Regions from separate parts of the Peribacillus sp. BM1 genome, predicted to be linked through region 3. Evidence: riboswitches for the same ligand, from Rfam matches in the RefSeq annotation. Region 3 holds a riboswitch; each other region holds the start of a gene.
The links. A riboswitch is a leader RNA that binds a small molecule or an ion and turns the genes downstream of it on or off. The one in region 3 is predicted to bind S-adenosylmethionine.
Positions count from the first base shown of each region.

Region 1 (6,699 bases), 680 kb from region 3:
ATTCGGATCTTGCGCATACAACTGCAAAAGAAGTAAACGATCGGCTGAGAAATGGAGAATTAATCGCAATTTATACCCGTGATTACGGGGTTCGCCAAGGATTTTTTGATATTGATCCACGCCCATTACAAGGTGATGATATATACGTGATTGAAGCCCGATTGCGAGCTATTTTAGGAGGTAATGAACAATGACCAATATTAACAAACGTTTTTATCGAAATCGAGTAGCTTTGAACGTACTAGCAAATAGTATCGAAAATGCAGTAGAAGTTTTCCAGGCCGCAGAAGGTCATGTTTTAATTGGTGTTCTATCCAAAGACTACCCTTCTGTAGATACTGCAGTGGTAGACATGAAAGCATATGGAAAAGCGATAGATGAAGCGGTTTCGATTGGTTTAGGCGCTGGCGATAATCGGCAGGCAGCAGTAGTTTCTGAGATTGCTAAACATTATCCAGGCAGTCACATTAATCAAGTGTTTCCAGCTGTAGCTGCTACACAGGCTAATTTAGGAGAAAAAGAGAGTTGGATCAATTCGCTTGTATCGCCAACAGGTCAAGTCGGCTACGTGAATATTTCTACCGGTCCTAACAGTGCTATGGCCGATGATTTGGCAATTGTTCCTGTCAAAGCCGCCATTGCTTTAGTTCGCGATATGGGTGGAAATGCTTTGAAATACTTCCCGATGAAAGGGTTAGAGCATGAAGAAGAGTTCCGTGCAGTAGCGAAAGCCTGCGGTGAAGAGGGCTTTGCTTTGGAACCAACTGGTGGCATTGATTTACATAATTTCGAGAAAATACTGGAAATTGCTTTAGAAGCAAACGTACCGAAAATTATTCCACATGTGTACTCTTCAATTATTAATAAAGAAACTGGTAAGACAAATGAGGAAGATGTACGAACATTATTAACCATCACAAAAGAATTGGTTCAAAAACATGCCTAAGAAAATAGTTGCATTTGGAGAAGTAATGATGCGATTGCAAGTGGCAGGATACGAATTACTGCAACAAGCTAACACGTTACACTATTCATTCTCAGGCACGGGAGTTAACGTTGCTGCAGCAATGACAAAGCTTGGTCATGATGGCTATCTTGTGACGAAATTACCGACTAATCCATTAGGTGATGCAGCCATCACTCACTTGCAACGCTTAGGAATTGCACGAAATTTTATCTCTAGAGGTGGCAACTACCTTGGCATGTATTTTTTAGAAAATGGCTTCGGAAATCGTGCCAGTCGTGTCACCTATACGAATCGATTGGAAAGCAGTTTTAATACCGCTTCATTATTGGACTATGATCTGGAAGCAATCGCTGAGAAAGCAGAGATCGTTCACTTTTGCGGCATTACACTCTCAATGGGGAAAAATGTCCGCGAGAGTATGAAAGTACTTGCTAAAAAAGTGAAAGAAAAAGGTGGAATCGTTTGTTTTGATTGTAATTTTCGGCCTTTCTTATGGGACGGTGGATACAGCAAAGCCAAACCTCATTATGAAGACATGCTTGCTTTATCTGATATTGTCATGATGAATGAACAAGATACTATGAATATTTTAGGAATGAAGACAACGAAAACCTCAAGAGAGGAACAGCTTATCGACTTAGTTCCTAAAGTCGCAACAAACTTTGATATTCAAACAATAGCAGGAACACATCGAACGATTAATAGGGATAATACCCACTCTTTATTAGGTTATATGTACAAAGATCAAATGTTCCATTTCTCTGAACATCTATCCTTTTCCATATATGATAGAATTGGTGCTGGTGATGCCTATACTAGCGGGATTTTGCATGGAGAATTGTCTAATTTTTCACCGAAGGAAACCGTACAGTTTGCAGCCGCGGCTGGAATGTTAGCCTGCACAATTGTTGGGGATACACCTATGTCAACAGAAACAGAGATATTGTCATCCATTATGGGAACAATTGAAGATATCAAGAGATAAAGTGAAACTTCAATCAGTGGGGGTTTTTCTTATCCCCCACCTACGCTTCTTCGATTCCTCTAAGCCTTGAGGTGGGGGGCTTGACTTTCCGTTAATGCGGGATAAAGTAAAATTTCATACCAGGAAAATGACAGGAGACATGGAACAAGAGTGAATAGAAAAAAAGGACCGTTGTATTTACAAATCAAAGATATATTGAAAGATCGTATTTTACATGGGGTTTACGCAGTCAATACCTACATTCCCTCTGAGCCTCTACTAGAAGAAGAATTTAATGTGAGTAAAATTACTGTACGTAATGCAATTAAAGAGCTTGTTCAAGAAGGTTTGATTGAAAAGAAAAGCGGTAAAGGAACGAAGGTCATCACAAATGTTTCGAATGCGAAACTAGCAAAAGGTAAGCACTTTACAGAGTTATTAGTAGAGGAAGGTCATCAAATTATCAAAAAAGTGTTAAGTATAAAAAGGATTCAATTATCTACTGAATCTTCACTCTATCCTCTATTTGGTGAAAGTTGCCTTCAAATCGAGCGAATGTACCTTTTGGATGGTGAACCGTATATTCACTTCTCCCACTATATTTTACTGGACATAAGCGATGAAGAATTAAACGATGTTCAGATTAACTCTTTATATCGTTTTATGGAAAAAAACAATATTAAACTCGAAACATTTAGGGATGAGTTCACCGTTGCTATCGTACCTAGTCACATATGTGAATCATTGAAATTGGCAAAAGACACTGTAGCTTTAAAACGAATTCGACTTTCTCATGATGAAGAAGGGAATATTAAAGAATACAGTGAAGGGTACTATAATACAGCAAAACACAATTATATTGTGAGCTATAATGAGCGGAATTCATCGGTTTAACCTAATTAAGCGCTCATTATAGCTTTCTCCCCTGCTAAGGCTTGACAAGAACGAAATATTCTTGCTGTTCATGATTAGTTTTATAGAAGAAATAGATCAATGTAGTTGAGATTATTAACGAATTCGGCTTGCAAAATTAAAGACGAATACAGGTCGGGGTTTTCCCAATAGGATGTTTTCCCCCGAACACCTGTATCTTTTCAGCTTTAAATCCAAATTTTAAAGTCCACCATTCGACTCCATTTTATAAACGACTAGAAATTCGTGTAGTTTTTTTACAAGTCCACCATTTCCAAATCGAATTACTTTATCTTGCTTCTGCTCCGATTCTACTTCTTTGGCAAACTCCAAAAAGGACAACAGGTAAATTCTGCGTGAGAGAATATTAACAATGCCATACTCGTAAAACCAGTTATCAATCGTATTATAAATTCCTTTGTTTACCCCATATTGTAAATGGCACCAATTAAAAAATTGTAAATCAGGCAGATTCAGATATTTGCTTTTCTGTAGGGGTTTTCCTTTCTCCGTCCTTAAAAAGAGCCTCAAATTGTTTAAATTTCTCGATTGCACGATATCTGTCCTCCGTAATTTGTTTTTTTAATAAATCAATTGAGGCAAACCTTTGCTCCTCTCTGATTTTAAAAAGAAGTTGACACTTTATGAACTCTCCATATAAGTCATCGGAAAAGTCGAGAAGATGAACCTCAAATGTTTTTTTCAAGGTTGATCCAAATGTTGGTTTAACACCCACATTCATAATGCCCCGATATTGCTTTCCTTTTACAACCACATGTACGCCATACACCCCATTCGCTAACAAGACAGCATCTGCATCTACATTGGCTGTAGGAAAACCTAATTGCCGTCCCATTTTCCTACCATGCACCACTCTCCCACAAAGAGATTCAGCAATACCTTCCTTCTCTTCACCAAGCAAAATTGTGTCAAATTCGAATGGTATAACCTTATTGTTAATCATCCACTCATCCCCTTTTTCATTTGTAAATACAAAACCTGAGTGGCGTTAAAACGCCACCAGTTACTATGAAAGATCGATCATGAAGCACGCTACACTCGCCTCATCACAATGGTGGCGGTGCGGGGCCGGTATTTCGGATGCTTTCTCAATAATATGAGTATACCTGCTGAGTAAATTGGCTGTATTATTAAGTCGCGAAGACCCGTCCCCATGTCCTTTATACAAAAAAACTCTCCTTATCAAAGTGATAAGAAGAGTAGAATGTGCATTAATGTGCTACCATTGCCTCCTCTTATCTTTCGAACTATTCGTTCGCTGGAATTGGCACAGTACCCTAAAAAGAGCCTTTTGCCGAGATTTCATTGGACCAGTTCCTCCATCTCTCTTGATAAGAATCTATATATACGAAATTTTAAATCATATCGGATTACTAAGAATTATTATTATATTCAATATATATAATGTTCAGTTTCCTGTCAAGTACCTCCAATCTGTTTTTTCTGATATTTCATTCTAATAGGAACGGAATATGATATATGTTTAACGTGTATAAAAGATTGTCATTAAGGATTTACTAAGATCCTATGTTACAAGAACGAATTCTTTAAGGAGTATGACCAGGGGAAATTGTTACATAAGCTCGTACCTAAGACAAAAGAACCTGCCCCAAAATAGTCTATTTGAGGGCAGGTCTTATTAAATGGTGTAGTCTTTAGTTTTTTTCCATGGATTGCTGATTTTCCCTTTTAACTTCCTCAATATTGGTATCACTATAGACTTCTGTACCATGTCCACCCGTAGTTTTAGCCAGCAATTCTTTCACTTCATTATATGACATACCTGAACGTTCATTTTGTCTTTTTACTGCATCAATGTTTGTTCCCGCGACCGTAAATGTATCATGATGATTGTTGTTTTCCATTATAAAGAAACCTCCATTCCGTTTCCCTTAATTTCTCCTCAAAAGTTCCTTTTTAATCAGGGGCAAAAAGAGAAAAGGCCACCATACGGGGTTTGGAGGTTCATTCTGAAACAATAATCACAAAGTTTTAATCAATCTTCTGCTCCTGTCGCTCATATCTTACTTCCTTCAACAATACATTTAAATCGATTTTACGATCCCATACTTTTCTCGCGTTTTCTGTCATATATGGAAACATATATTGATCAACCATTACTTGATAATCCAGATCATCAATTAGATTATAAGTTGGAATCTTTAATTTTTTTTCATCAAATGTTTCAATAACAATATAATTGATCAAATTGAATGGATTTCTCACCAAATCGATATTACGAATATCGTTAATAAAAACCGTATCTTTTTTAGAAAATACCTTCCCATTTTCCCCTGGGATAATCGTTAATAGAATTTTCCACGGATTAAAACCAGGCAATGACCAGAGTATTAAGTATAGAAAAACAGGAGTGAGCATAATGCCTCCAAAGATATAGATTAAAGAATAATTCGAATTGAACTTAAAGCCCTGAATTATTAATACCAAACAGCTTATTATAGCAATTAAATAGGCTCCAGTTACCCACACATACATGCCTTTAGACCCTTTTATTTGAAGAAGTTCATTTTTTTCCTTTATATTGACCAAAAAGTGCCCCCCCCCCCCCCTTAAGCTAGGAATGTTTTATTATTTAACAATAGGTTGTTTATCGTTGACTCATTTACTCTTTGAAAACTTAAATCTAGATTTTGGTTCCTAGTCACCACCCAAAACTCCGTCTTTCCGGGAATAACAAAGGAAAGATCAATGAAGTCTGGGTTATTATTTGCGTCATATTGCAGACTAAGTATACTGTCCATTTTACCGTTTCTTCTTGATAAATCATCTAGCAACTCTACCATATTCGTATTTTCTGATTTCTTTACCCATTTCTGAATGGTTTTTTCGGTTAGATCATCCATTTGACTTACATCTTCTAACAACTCGTCAAACTCTTCACTTTTCAACGTAAAAAGCACATCACTCTCTGCTTTTAATGGGTTGAAAGCAAAAAATTCACTTACCATTGAAAACATGTTCTCTTTAGATAGCTTAGAAAGATAGTGAACTTGATGATCGTGTAATAACTTATGTAAATACACTTCACTATTTTTAAAATGAAAAGAGATACTGTCTTCTGCATGTAAACTAACATCAAATTTAGAAGCCTTTACTGTACTTTCTGCATCATTTAATATGTGGATAAATGAAGTATACTCTTCCTTTAGTTTATATTGGTTACTAACTTCCTCTACCATATCTTTTGCTAACAATGAGCGAGATGCAATTTCTAACATCAATTTCAACTCAGAATCATTCATAGCTGGAAAATAAGCTTCTTTAATCGAAATACCTTGTTCATATAACCCTTCGCTATAAAATGAAAAGATTAACTCTTCTATGCTTAATTGAATCGTCTTCATAGGTCCTCCTTAAAAAAATGAGAATTTATCTTCAAGAAAATCTTTCGCGCCATCAACAAGAGAGTTCGCAGTTTCTTTTGCTTTTGATAGTCCCTTGCCTATTTCTTTCACTTTTTCTACTGGATCTGTAATTGTACTTTTAATTTGATCATTCATAAAGTCTACGCCTTTATTAAATCCTTCTACAGCTTTCCCTGCTTTTTCTAAACCGCCCTTTATCACTTCAAGTCCATCATGAATAGGCTCTTTAAATACCATAGCAGCCTTTTCTGCTAACCCTGCAGTAAGCTTGGCAGCTTGTTCTCCAACAAGTCCTCCAACAAAAGATCCTGCAGTAGCTCCAATTACTGTACCAACTGGACCAACAACACTTCCTAAAGCTCCCCCTACTACAGCCCCTGCAATAGAACCTCCAGTAATTGCGACGGTATTATTCACTGCATTGCCTACCGCTTTTGCGTTTTCTCGCT
Region 1 is NZ_CM155259.1:1,445,111-1,451,809, reverse strand. It holds gene AC1MGI_RS07085 (DgaE family pyridoxal phosphate-dependent ammonia lyase) at 1-194, shown strand, start outside; gene dagF (2-dehydro-3-deoxy-phosphogluconate aldolase) at 191-946, shown strand; gene AC1MGI_RS07075 (sugar kinase) at 939-1,952, shown strand; gene AC1MGI_RS07070 (GntR family transcriptional regulator) at 2,103-2,825, shown strand; gene AC1MGI_RS07065 (hypothetical protein) at 3,045-3,185, opposite strand; gene AC1MGI_RS07060 (riboflavin kinase) at 3,307-3,807, opposite strand; SAM riboswitch class I at 4,097-4,202, opposite strand; gene AC1MGI_RS07055 (gamma-type small acid-soluble spore protein) at 4,520-4,729, opposite strand; gene AC1MGI_RS07050 (DUF5381 family protein) at 4,857-5,414, opposite strand; gene AC1MGI_RS07045 (hypothetical protein) at 5,435-6,229, opposite strand; gene AC1MGI_RS07040 (glycine zipper domain-containing protein) at 6,239-6,699, opposite strand, start outside.
Region 1: it holds a riboswitch for S-adenosylmethionine, as region 3 does, so the genes downstream of both, AC1MGI_RS07060 (riboflavin kinase) here and AC1MGI_RS10255 (methionine biosynthesis PLP-dependent protein) in region 3, are expected to answer to the same signal.

Region 2 (6,699 bases), 1.0 Mb from region 3:
TTCTCGTACACTTGATATGGTTTAACTCAATTTATAATAAACAACCATGTAACAGAATTCACTTCAATCCAATTCTAATTCCCTTCCAATACAACTTGGTCGTTAGCAACTAAAATATGAATCACACATCCTATAGAAAACTATATCTCTTGATATTAAAGCGTTCTCAAACACTTTAGGTAATGTAACTTTACTTCCGATTCTCTCATGTAAAGATATCTTCATTCGTCAAATCAAAATACACAAGTTTTTAATTATCCCCAAATTAATATGCAGGTATTCATTTTAAACAGTTTGTTTTAAATCAAGTAAAGAAAGGATTTCAGCCTTCCTAGTAGTTAATTTAAAATCGCCGCGATCTCGCGGTTTAGGTTCCGAAATTATTATCGTCTCATACAATTCACCAGGTTGGCCTCTAAGGATGAATATCTTGTCACATAGAAATAATGCTTCATCAATATCATGAGTAACAAGCAACATGGTTGTATTCTGTTGTTTCCAGATGGAAAGCAAAAGCTTCTGTAGCTGCATTTTTGTAAAAGCATCAACCGCACTGAATGGTTCATCGAGTAATATAACCTTGGGCTCAGTTACAAGTGCCCGTGCTAGTGCTGTCCGTTGGGCCATCCCCCCTGAAAGATCCTTAGGATAAAGCTTTTCAAATCCCGCTAATCCTACTAGCTTGAGCAGCTCTTGAATAGTAGAGTTGCTATCACCCTTCATTCCAAAACCGACATTTTGTTCCACTGTTAGCCACGGCATTAAACGGGGCTCCTGAAACATCATCCCGACCTGCTCCTTTTCCCATGTGAACTTGCCCGTATAGTTCTTGTCAAGCCCTGCTAGAACTCGAAGCAATGTACTTTTCCCGCAGCCGCTCGTGCCTAGGATACCGATGACTTCCCCTTCCTTGACGGTGAACGAAACATCTGTAAAACCAACCTGTTTATGATTAAATGTTCGCGAAACTTGCTCTACGGACAACATTCTAAGTCCCTCCTAACGTTGATTTGCATAACTATCTTGCCATCTTAGTGAGCGTTCTTCAATAAATTTCAAAAGCCAATCAGTGAATTTCCCAAGAATGGCGAATAAGATAATACTTCCGATAATAACATCAGGAGAATACGTATTCTGTCCCACTATTAGCAAGTATCCGAGTCCTTTTGAGGCTCCCATGATTTCAGCAGCGACAACAAACATCCAACCAAGTCCGAGGCCACTTCGGATTCCTGTTAATAATGAAGGAAGCGATGCGGGAAGAATAATTTTGCTGACAATTTCAAAGGACGTATATCCATAAATTTTACCGACTTCAATCAGTTTTCTGTCTACACCCCGTATCCCAGCGACCATATTCAGATAAACTGGGAAAAACACTCCGACTGCGATCAATATTACCTTAGAGGATTCCCCGATGCCCATCCATAAGATGAATAATGGAACCCAAGCAAGAGATGGGATGGAGCGAAAGGCCTGAATAATTGGATCTATTAATTCTTCGAAAATCTTCATATAGCCGACTAGTGATCCAATTATAACTGCTGTGAATGTTCCGATAAGAAAACCGGCAAATACCCTAATTAAAGTTGTTCCGATATGACCCCAAAGAGTTCCTTCCAATGCCATCTGATACAGCCCTTCTACTATTACTGAAGGTATAGGAAGAAGGTGCGATTCGATTATCCCCATCCTGCCGGAAGCTTCCCAGATAATCAACAGTGTCAACGGCAGGATGCTACCAAGCAATACTTTGCGATTTATCTTCGGCTTTGTGAAACGTGATTCTTTTGTTTTATTCACCTTACTTAAAACTGCATGTTCTCTATGCTCCAACATTCTATTCTCAATCCCTTCTGATCCATCATTTGAGGATTTTTTCGGAAAATTTAGAATTAAATAGTTTATCAGTCAGTTTTTCAACATCAGTCGAACTTTTTAATAAACCATTTTCTTTTAGAACTTCACCTGACCCTATAATGATAGTCTTTTGTTCATCACTTGGAATCGGTTCTGAAAAGTCATTTCGTTCCAATTCCTTTTTTGCTACTTCTAATGAAATGTTAGCTTCTTTAGCAAGGATTTCTGTCGTTTCATCTGGATGGGCAATTGTCCACTGACGCGCTTCTTCATATGCTTCAAGGACTTTCTCAACATAAACGGGGTATTTCTCAGCGAATTCCTCGCGAACATCAAGTGTGCTAAAGCTATTGAAATTTGGGTTACGATAAAAGATTTGAATGTCTGACTCCAATTCGACCTTTGCCATATGAGGGTCAAGACCAGCCCAGGCATCAACATCACCTGATTGTACGGCTAGGGCACCGTCACTATGCTGTAAGTTGACAATTTCGACATCTTTTGAGGAAAGACCAGCTTCCTTCAGGGCTCTCAACAGAAAAATATAGGGGTCAGTACCAAGTGTAGCTGCAATACGTTTGCCTTTTAAATCAGATACAGAATTGATTGTACCTTTTTTCGCCATAAGTGCTGTCCACTCTGGTTTGGAAGAAATATAAACGGTTTGGATTGGTGTACCTTTTTCTTTGGCTAATAGTGCAGCCGCACCGGCAGCGGAACCGAAATCAACACTCTCTGAGCTAAGGAATTCTAACGCTTTATTTGATCCTTGACTAAGTACAAATTCAACTTCAATGCCTTCATCTTTGAATTTTTTTTCAGCAATGCCCTGATCCTTTAATACCAAGCTGACCGGTGAATAATACGCATAATCGAGGATAATTTTCTTTGGTTTAGCATCTGTCCCAGTACCACTTACATCATTCGAGCAACCAGAAAGCAATATTAATCCAATTAGTGCCAGTGTACTTCTAAGCCTATTCTTCATTTTAATACCTCCACTTTTCCCTATTTTTTCTTCTACCCATAAATTAAACAGTCCCCATTTGTTTACTTGGTTTAATAATCATAAAAAAACCCTCTTTCTAGTAAGAAGAGGGTTTTAATAAAAAAAACCTCCCTCATCTTTCAGATCACATGATCTGCAGGATTTAGCACCTTTTTAAGCATTCACTTAATGGTTGCCGGGCTTCACAGGGCCTATTCCCTCCGCCGCTCTCGATAAGAGTGTATTTATTATTTAATTAGGGTGTTCATCTATTTTGAAGTATAAATCACCTGAAAATGGATGTCAACAATTTTCTGAATTTTCAACTTTCATTTTAATTAATTTAAAATCTTAGAGAAAACTTGCATTTTTTTCACCACAAAGATCTATGTAAATGAATTATCTGTCGAGTGAAAATATACATAAAGTTTAAAAAGTCATTTGTCCTACTGTCACATTAAATTGAGGTTAAAATAAAAGCACATAACTACCATTTATTTTGGTCATTCATTTGGGATTACCGTAGAAAAGAGGAATTAATCCGTTATGATCTATTTACCTTTCGTTTTTAGCAAAACAAATACTTCTAAATTAATAAAGAAAACTGTTTGAAAATATCTATTCAATTTATACTGAATCAAGATAATATAATAGATCTTCTTGTTGGTAAAAAAAAATGGCTACGAGTTTTCGTACTCGAAGCCATCGAACCATCGATCATCATTAATAAAATATTTTAGACCTTAAATTCTGACACAATCAAACCAATTCATAATTTCTTCACATACGTCCTAGCTGTAAAAAGACAAAATAGCGCCAAGGCAGTTATTCCAAATATCGAAATATATGGAGCTAATTCAAAGCCCCAAAACTCGCTCATTTCAGGCATATAATCCACTCCTTAGTTAGTTAAATGATTCCTGTATCACGCATCCTGGCTTCACCGAAGCTTGTAAGAGAATATTTAAATAATAACTTACCCTTACTAAAGTGCTCACCCTTGTCTAACTTTTCATCAATGGTTTCTATAAGCGCTCCTGAAAACAAATCAGTTAATGTTACTCGGACATTCCCTAAGGCATATGCTCCAGCCAACCCGTATTCTTTCAGAATTTGCTTGGCAATATCATAATCCCATATTCCTTTGTCTGGTCTTTCCATCGTATGCTCACGTATGATTTGTAGAATCCTTCCTTTAATATGAATTTTCGGCATTTATATCGCCTCCTCTTTTTCTTTCTTGTCTGAAGGTACGGTACGGATGACTTCTAGTACATCCCGTTTTTCAGTAAACATGACAAACCCGCCGATTATTACAACCAATGCTCCCAAAACGAAATTCCATTCTGGCGGAGTAAGGGTGAAGATACTGATAAAAATGATGGCGAAGATTCCATATAAGTCTCCGATTGCTTGACCCCTTCCAACGCCAATTAATGGGAAGGACTTGTACCATGATACGTAGCAAAAGCCAAATGTAATGCCGGCTAAAAGCAGCCAAGTTATCGGTAACAACGTCATCGTTTTTGCGATCATTGGAACAATGGGCACATCACCAAATAGGATAAACAGCGGAAAGATTACCGCTACCCACCAGAAGACTTCACCCGTAAATCGAAGTGTTAAGCCAATATCAGGATCTGTAACATCCAGTGCTCGTCCAGCAATGGCGCCTTCAATGCCCCAGCCAATGGCAGCCATTAATCCGCCTAAGTATCCTAACCAAGCGCCTGAGCTGTCTTTGAGCTCTCCTAAAATACCAGGAGCAAATACGACGATCCCACCGATAATAATCATAGCGATACCAATAGCAGCCCTCCGAGTTATCTTTTCACCGTACCATTTGTACGCTAGTATAGAACCTACGATGGGATACATTAATGCTGCCACTGCCGCAAAAACACCGCCAATAAAGCCGATCGCTAAAAAGCTTCCGAAAATAGCCATCGGTCCGCCGAAAATTGCGGCTACAAAATACCATTTCGTCACTTTTTTAAACTGAACAATCGTCCGTCCGTAATCTTTCCATTTACCTAAAACGCCTGTCCACACAAACATAAACAATAAAACAGCGATTGCATTTAACCCGGCTATTACGGCTGCCGCTGTCACATATTCAGAATTTGTAAGAAAAGGCATGGAAACGAAAGGAAACTCATACCAAATCGCTGATCCAGGTACATACCATGCTCCCCACAATATAGCTGCCCATAAAGCCCACATAAAGCCCAAACGTACTGTCTTCTCTTTGTGTTTAGTTCTAGCAATATCCACTAAACTCATAATTGCCCCTCCTAATGTAATGATTACAGCTTCATTTTCATATCCTAATGCTCGCTGAAATTCATTACCGTTATCATCTAAGAAACTATTCGTATATCCAACAACTTCCATAGGCTAAGTTCAGTTGAGAAGAATTGCACATTTAACACTTTAATAATCAAGAAAATCATTGTTTCGGCTATTCCTAAATAGTTAATGTTTCTAAAAAGAAAAACTCTCTTTTCCCTAGTTGAATTCTTAGAAAAAAGAGGTTATTCTACACGCTGTTCATTCTTTTTTTCATTAATGATTCGTTTAATGTTTGATCACCTCAACTTGCCCTTCAATTATATTGAATAGCGCTCTTTGAAGCTTTTAGTGCTTTCTGCATAAGGACGACTTCTTCACTTAAAGCGGTCACACGTTCTAATACTTCTTTATCAACTAGTTCATTTTGAGGACTAAAATGGTCATTATGAGCATAAACAAATCCTGGTGCAACAAATGCACGGAAATATCCGGCAATTGGCTTCAATTGATTTTCAATGACTAAATAATGTTGATATGTTCCCCCTGTAGCAATAAAGCCCATTACTTTATTGCGAAAATCTTTCGGATGGATTAAGTCGAATAAGTTTTTAAGAGCGCCAGTAATAGAACCTTGGAAAATTGGAGTACCAATAATATAAAAATCTGCTGTGGAAACAATATCGATCACTTTCTTCGTATCCCCCGTATACGATGACGGATTACGGCCATCACAGAACTGAATATTATAATCCTTCAAATCGAGCAATTCTACTTCAATTTCCGGGTTGTTTCGCTTTACTTCGTCTAATACTTGTTGAACGACAACTCGTGGTTTCGATCCAGTAATTGTTCCTGATATCCCTAGTAACTTCATGCTAAATATCCTCCTTATACTAATATAATCCTGTTGGCATATGTCGAGTTAGCGGAAACAAGGATTTACTTGTACCATCTTTCGACTTTCAAAACTAAATGGTCTTGATATTTTTTGGTTATTCAAAAGATTAAAATGCAAAATATTCCGAAAATTTAACTGGAAGTATTTGACTCATAATAACATCATACTAATCTTCGATGAAGGGTGGCTTCCTTTCTCCTATTATTGAGGTGAGTCCAAAGAGGATTTATTATGTGTGCCCCTATAACAAATAAATGAAGTACCACTCCAAAAAAGAAAAACTTACGGAATCCCAGTGCCATTTTTACCGAGAAGATGTTAATTGTTTTAGGTTGAAATGGGCCATACCCTTTCAAAAGAGGTATATACCAGAACCAAACCACTTCGTTTCGGTCCTGGAATATAAATGGAAATTTAATTTCTTCTATAATTTACTCAAACCATGGAACATCGATTAATGTATTACCAATCCACTCACGTAAAATTTCATTTGTAGGTCCCATTATTGCACCAGCGCGACCATCACGTAAATATTTTTCTACTTGACCTGTCAAATAGCCTCTTCCTCCTGAAACTTGTAGTGCTTGGTTCGTTACTTGAATAACGATATCAGCTGCATGAGTTTTTAATTGCCAAATTGGGAAGAGGCATTCTCCTAGTG
Region 2 is NZ_CM155259.1:3,157,136-3,163,834, forward strand. It holds gene AC1MGI_RS15265 (ABC transporter ATP-binding protein) at 286-987, opposite strand; gene AC1MGI_RS15270 (ABC transporter permease) at 1,000-1,839, opposite strand; gene AC1MGI_RS15275 (aliphatic sulfonate ABC transporter substrate-binding protein) at 1,865-2,848, opposite strand; SAM riboswitch class I at 2,979-3,088, opposite strand; gene AC1MGI_RS15280 (hypothetical protein) at 3,758-4,063, opposite strand; gene AC1MGI_RS15285 (EamA family transporter) at 4,064-5,131, opposite strand; gene AC1MGI_RS15290 (NADPH-dependent FMN reductase) at 5,454-6,014, opposite strand; gene AC1MGI_RS15295 (acyl-CoA dehydrogenase family protein) at 6,470-6,699, opposite strand, start outside.
Region 2: it holds a riboswitch for S-adenosylmethionine, as region 3 does, so the genes downstream of both, AC1MGI_RS15275 (aliphatic sulfonate ABC transporter substrate-binding protein) here and AC1MGI_RS10255 (methionine biosynthesis PLP-dependent protein) in region 3, are expected to answer to the same signal.

Region 3 (6,699 bases):
CGAGAGCCACGATAGTTTGTCTTGTAACGCCCGCCTTGTCAGCTAATTGCTGTTGGGTCATTTCGTCATGATTAAACCGTAATTTTCGGATGTGATTGCCGACAAGATTTTTACTCATATTAGACTCCTCTCCGATAGTAATATAGCTTAGATAAAGAGCCGACCACATCTGAGATAAATCCCGAAGCAATTAGAATAATAAACATCATCTGTGACCGCTGATCGATAATCAACGATCCCATTGCAATAATAAAACCGATAATAAACAATAAAAAAGAATTCCGGTTTGCTTTCAAGTCAATTAATTTATCCAATTCATCTGCGAATGCTGGTTCTTTTTCTCTTGTTGTAATTCTAAACAAAATGTTAAAAATAATGCTAATTACGATGTGTGCTACTATAGAAACCACTGTTAAGATGAAAACGAAGAAACCCCAATAGCGAAAGGTTTCGGGCGAGTCTAGCCCCCCTTCTGGATACTGTGGATACATATACAAGCAGAAGGACATAAAAATGAAAATAGAGCTGATTAATGATACGATGCTTTTCTTTTCTTGATAGGTCATGATTACATACCCCCTTTAAGATTAATATTAAAATTAAGTAAGTTCTGTTTTACATATTGTATTGTATGCTAAACATTATGTAAGGTTGACTATACATGAAATAAAATTTATTAAATAAATAATGAGCGAGTATAAATGAAGATCCAACTGGTTAGGAAAACTTAAGAGCGAAATAAGACATAAATGATTTTCTGAACTTCATAGCATCAAAAAAAAGCAATGCTAAAAGCAGCAATGCTTTTTTAAAAAATAAGTATAAAATTTTCTGTTTCATAATTCTAGTGTTCCAATTATTTTGATGAATAGATCTGTCCTATAATACTACTGATTTCCGTTACATGCGGACGCATTCGGCGGGGTGAGCGATAAGCCTCCTGAAAAGTGTAAAAGTCGAGACCCCCAAAGAGTTGTTTACAAAGGAACTAAGGCTAAGTGCACCACATCGTGTGGCAACGCCTTCGTGACCAACATCCTGTTGTTCTATTCTATCTATTTATCCAAGCGATTTAGATTTCCCTTGTTCAACTAAACTGCTGCGTTAGTTTAAGAAGAATAAGCTACCCAAGGCAGCCTATCCATTTTATTACAAAGCAACAGTATGGTGTATGCAGCATTTTAATAAAGTTTAATTAAAATAAAATCACAAACCCTGATTTATCAGCAAACACAAAAAACTCCATTTTGAACAAAAATTGATCAAAATGGAGTTAATCTTTCTAACCAAGTATAAGATTTTTATAAAAAGGTTTGATCATATTCTACTTGTGTTGCTCAACAATCTCGCCTGATTGTGGAAGAATATAAGTACATATTTTGTTAGACTAATGCTCCCCTTTAGCTTAATAAGAATTAAACAACCTTATTATTTTTTAGAGGACTTTATCATCAATTAACAGTAAGGATAACTTAAAGTTTCTACCCCCATCTTTTCTAGGTTTTAGGTTTAAGATCTTTCCTTTTTAGAAATTTAGACATCTGTGGACTTTTGCTGAGTGAAGAAAAATATGAAAATGATAATGGGGAGCGCTATTAAAAATGTATTGTTTCTAGAAGTTTTTACTGTAGGAATATCTGTTAATGACATTTTACTCATTCCCTTTTATATTAGTTAATAATTCTGGTGGAACGATATAATGCTGCGTTACTATTTTATTAAAAAAGTTATAATCTTCAATTGGCAGTGCTGGAAGAACTTCAGGATAACCGAAAATAGGACCTGAAACATTAATTGAAAAATCACCAGACGAAACAAATGTGCCAGTCACGTGTATTACATCATTGATTAATAATATAGCTATAATGATGTCCAGTATATCGATAAAAAGGTTTCCTTCTTGCGAGTGGTCCTTCCCTTCTAAACGATGCCCTCCAAAAAGAGGACCACCTAACGAGAGACTAAATCTGCCTGGTCTTACAAACACGCCAATGATTGTGATTTGCCCGGTTAATAATAGGATTGCTGAAGTAATTTCGATACTACGTTGAAAGGAGTGAATTACTTTTTTATTTGTATCAAACTCACAGGTCTCATTCAATATCCTCACTCCCTATGTAGGCATTATATTCAGATAAACTAACAAACGTCACTTAATTGATTTTTTATATTGTTTATTACTGAACGTATTGATTCTTCAATTTCTTTATATCAATTAACATATTTAATACCTCCGTAATTAAGTCCTTCCATTTTGAATTGTAAAAATAATGATATGCTTTTAATTGACAATAAATGAAAAGTATAGTAAATTCATAATTAACTTAATAATCAATTTTTCTTATCAAGAGAGGTCGAGGGACTGGCCCTGTGACGCCTCAGCAACCAGCAATCGTAAAATATTGCCAAGGTGCTAATTCCATCAAGCTATTTGGCTTGGTAGATAAGAAGAGACTGCATACTTATGCGATTCTAAAGTCTTCTTCTTATAGAAGACTTTTTTCTATGGAAAAGGGGCGGGGCTTTGCAAAATCAGCTATGCACCGCCACCTTCATAAGGTGATACAATTTTTAGAACCTGAACTTTTTTCATCGCCTGATTTTTAGAGCAGACGCTCATTGATGTTTTTATATTCTAAAAAAGGGAGCCGTGAACGATAGTGAAAATTGATACACAACTAGCTCAATTAGGGAATCGAAGTGAATCTGCAACTGGTGCAATAAGTCCTCCTGTATATTTCTCAACTGCTTATCGCCATGATGGAATTGGTCAATCAACTGGATATGATTATTCTCGGTCAGGAAACCCAACTCGAAAGCTGCTTGAACAAGCGATAGCTAAACTTGAAGGTGGCGATCAAGGTTTTGCTTGTAGTTCTGGAATGGCTGCCATTTTCACAGTCCTTTCCCTTTTCCAATCTGGAGATGAATGGATTGTCAGCCGTGATTTATACGGCGGTACTTACCGTTTGCTCGAGAAAGATTTTAAAAAATGGGGGTTAACATGTACATATGTTGATACAAGTAATGTAAAAGAGATTGAAAACAGTATTACCCCTCAAACAAAAGCGATTTTTCTAGAAACACCTACAAACCCGCTTATGCAGGAAACGGATATTGATGCGGTGTCAGCCATAGCCAAACAATACGGAGTCCTATTAATCGTCGATAATACGTTCTATACGCCTCTTCTTCAAAAACCGATTGTAAGCGGCGCCGATATTGTGATTCATAGTGCGACGAAGTATTTAGGCGGACATAATGATGTGCTTGCTGGACTCATTATATCAAAAGGGAAAGATCTGTCTGAAGCTCTAGCACATCACCATAATAGTGCAGGTGCGGTACTAAGTCCATTCGATTCATGGTTGTTAATGCGTGGAATGAAGACACTTGCTTTACGAATGGAAAGACATCAAGAAAACGCACGGAAACTTGCAGATTATCTTTCTAGCCATGAATCCATTACAGATGTTCTCTATCCGGGAAAAGGCGGAATGCTTTCTTTCCGATTAAGCGATGAACAATATGTAAATTCATTTTTACAAGGCTTAAACCTTGTCTCATTTGCTGAAAGTCTTGGCGGGACCGAAAGCTTTATTACCTACCCTGCCACACAAACACATGGAGATATCCCTGAAGAAATAAGAATCGCAAACGGTATTTGTAATCGGCTGCTCCGATTCTCTGTAGGAATTGAAGCAGCCGAAGATATCATCCAAGACCTAGAACAAGCATTTGCTAAAATGAAAAAGGAGGTATCAGCATGACAGCAGATCATTTCAGCTTTGAAACATTGCTTCTTCATAATAACTATAAATATGATTCAACAAACGGGGCAGTAAGCGTGCCGATTCAACATGCTTCCACTTTCCATCAATTTGATTGTGACCAGTTTGGGAAATATGATTACAGCAGAAGCGCGAATCCAACTCGCGAAGCGTTGGAAGAGATTATTGCTGGACTTGAAGATGGTACAAATGGATTTGCCTTCGCATCAGGAATGGCGGCAATTTCTACTGCCTTCATGCTCCTGTCAGCGGGTGATCATGTGATTGTATCTGAAGACGTATATGGTGGAACATTTCGGATGGTCACACAAGTACTTTCCCGCTTCAATATTGAACATAGCTTTGTTGATATGACGGACTTAGAAAGTGTGAAGTCAGCCATTCAACCTAATACGAAAGCCATTTATATAGAAACACCTTCTAACCCTCTTTTGAAGGTGTCTGATATTCATGGAATCTGTTGTATTGCAAAAGAAATTGGTGCGTTAACATATGTTGATAATACATTTTTAACACCAGCACTACAAAAGCCACTAACATTGGGAGCAGATATTGTCCTTCATAGCGCGACTAAATTCCTATCCGGACATAGCGATGTCGTGGCCGGTCTTGCCGTCGTACGTGATCCAGAATTAGCAAAAAAACTTGGATTTCTGCAAAATTCATTCGGAGCCGTTCTCGGTGTTCAGGATGCATGGCTTGTGATGCGCGGCCTGAAAACATTGCATGTCCGAATGGAGCATTCTGTACAATCTGCTCAAAAAATCGCGGCATTCTTGGAATCACATCCACTTGTAAAAAAAGTTCATTATCCAGGACTTAACAGCCATCCACAATTTGCTTTGCAACAGCAACAAGCGAAGTCAGCTGGCGCAGTATTTTCTTTTGAATTAGAAAATGAAGATGTCCTACGCTCCTTTGTTTCTAACGTTACTCTACCAGTTTTTGCTGTAAGCCTTGGTGCTGTCGAAACGATTTTATCTTATCCAGCGAAGATGTCACATGCAGCAATGCCTGATGAAGAACGTGAAAAACGTGGCATCACAAAAAGCCTGCTTCGTCTATCAGCAGGCCTTGAAAACCCAGATGATTTGATTAAAGATTTCACAAAAGCCTTGGAAAAAAGTAAACTAGTGCTTACTGTTTAACATGATTAAAACGCAAAGGTTCTGACTCCCACAGCTACTATAGATTGTTTATTTCACGTGTAAATGACACAATAAACGGTGTATAGAGTGTGGAGTCAGACTCTTTTTCAAACAACCTCATTTTTAATCCTTTATTCCCTTAAATCGCAATAAGTCTCCAAATATTATCTCATCTGACAATCCTAATTCATCATGAACAGTTTTTTGATATGGTTCACATGCAGCATTATCTAACTGTTCCCCCGATGATTTATTAAAACAAACCCCATCTTGGAAAATATACGTATCATTCACGAAACCACCATCTCTAAAAATCACGGGATGGCTTGCTTTCCTTGTGAATAAGTTGTGACCGAACGATATGGTATCTTCTGCTTTCATGCCTAATAAATGTAAAAGTGTTGGCCGGATGTCGATTTCTCCGCCCGGAACAGAAATAGTCTCCCCGCCCTCACCAGGGATATGGATAATCACTGGTACTTGGCGGTAATGAATATGATTAATTGGCGAATACGTATCACCTAGCATTTGACTTAATGCCACTTCATATTTTTTTGAAATTCCGTAATGATCTCCATACAACACAAAGATTGTGTCTTCATACATCCCATTATCTTTAAGCGTTTGAAACAACCGCTTGATTGCTTCATCCTGATAACGAACTGTTGTCACATACCGATTTACGACACCTTCGTCGGTATTTCCCATCGCGATCAGTTGGTCATTTTCATCCAGCAAAAATGGAAAGTGATTCGTCAATGTAATTAATTTTGCAAGATACGGTTCAGGCATTGTTTTCATGAGCTCCACAGATTGTTCAAAAAAAGGAATATCTTTAATACCATAATTCACCGAATTCTCATCGGTTACCTGATAATCTTGTTTGGAGAAGAAACGATCGTAGCCAAGGTTTTCATACATCTTTTCTCGATTCCAAAAGGACGGGTCATTGCCATGAAAGGAGGCGGAATAATACTGACCATTCTCTTTCAATAGATGTTGTAGGCTAGTAAACGTATTCCCAGGTCGTCTGACGAAAACAGATCCTCCAGACAGCGGGTATAAACTTGTATCAATCATAAACTCAGAATCGGATGTTTTCCCTTGAGCAGTCTGGTCATAAATTTGATTGAAATAAAAGCTTTCTTTTATCAAATCATTCAAAAATGGTGTAATTTCTCGACCATTCACTTTTTGATTGATTACAAAGTTTTGTGTGGATTCCATACTGATTAACACAATATTCTTTCCTTTTGCCAGTCCAAAGAAATCTGTTGTATCTTCCTGTTTACTCGCCATATATTCTTCGATTTTCGCAGTATCAACATGTGTAGCCACTGCACGATCAATAGTAGGACGAAGCCCCATTATAATGTCATAAAGATGATAATTGTAAGGACCGATGCTTTTAACCATCTGTTCTCTATTATACGAGGCAGAAAAAAGATAAGGAGACTGGCTCCACCCGAGACCTACAAGTAAAAGAAGTAATAATGTACTGAAGCCAATAAATCGTTTTTTGAAACGGACACTTATTTCTTTGGATTGAACGATGGTTTTTTTTGAAAACCAGGCAATGATTAATACATCTGCAAATAAGAGTAAATCCCACGCCTTCATCAACTCAAACGTACTTGGTCCAATTCCCCCGACATTTTTAAATTGAAACAAAATAGAAACGGTCACATAATCAATATAAAAACGATAATACAGTAAATCTCCATAAAGCAATCCTGTTACTAGTATCATAATCGCCAAAA
Region 3 is NZ_CM155259.1:2,122,795-2,129,493, reverse strand. It holds gene AC1MGI_RS10270 (helix-turn-helix transcriptional regulator) at 1-118, opposite strand, end outside; gene AC1MGI_RS10265 (hypothetical protein) at 120-566, opposite strand; gene AC1MGI_RS10260 (hypothetical protein) at 1,652-2,110, opposite strand; SAM riboswitch class I at 2,339-2,450, shown strand; gene AC1MGI_RS10255 (methionine biosynthesis PLP-dependent protein) at 2,658-3,770, shown strand; gene metC (cystathionine beta-lyase) at 3,767-4,939, shown strand; gene AC1MGI_RS10245 (LTA synthase family protein) at 5,063-6,699, opposite strand, start outside.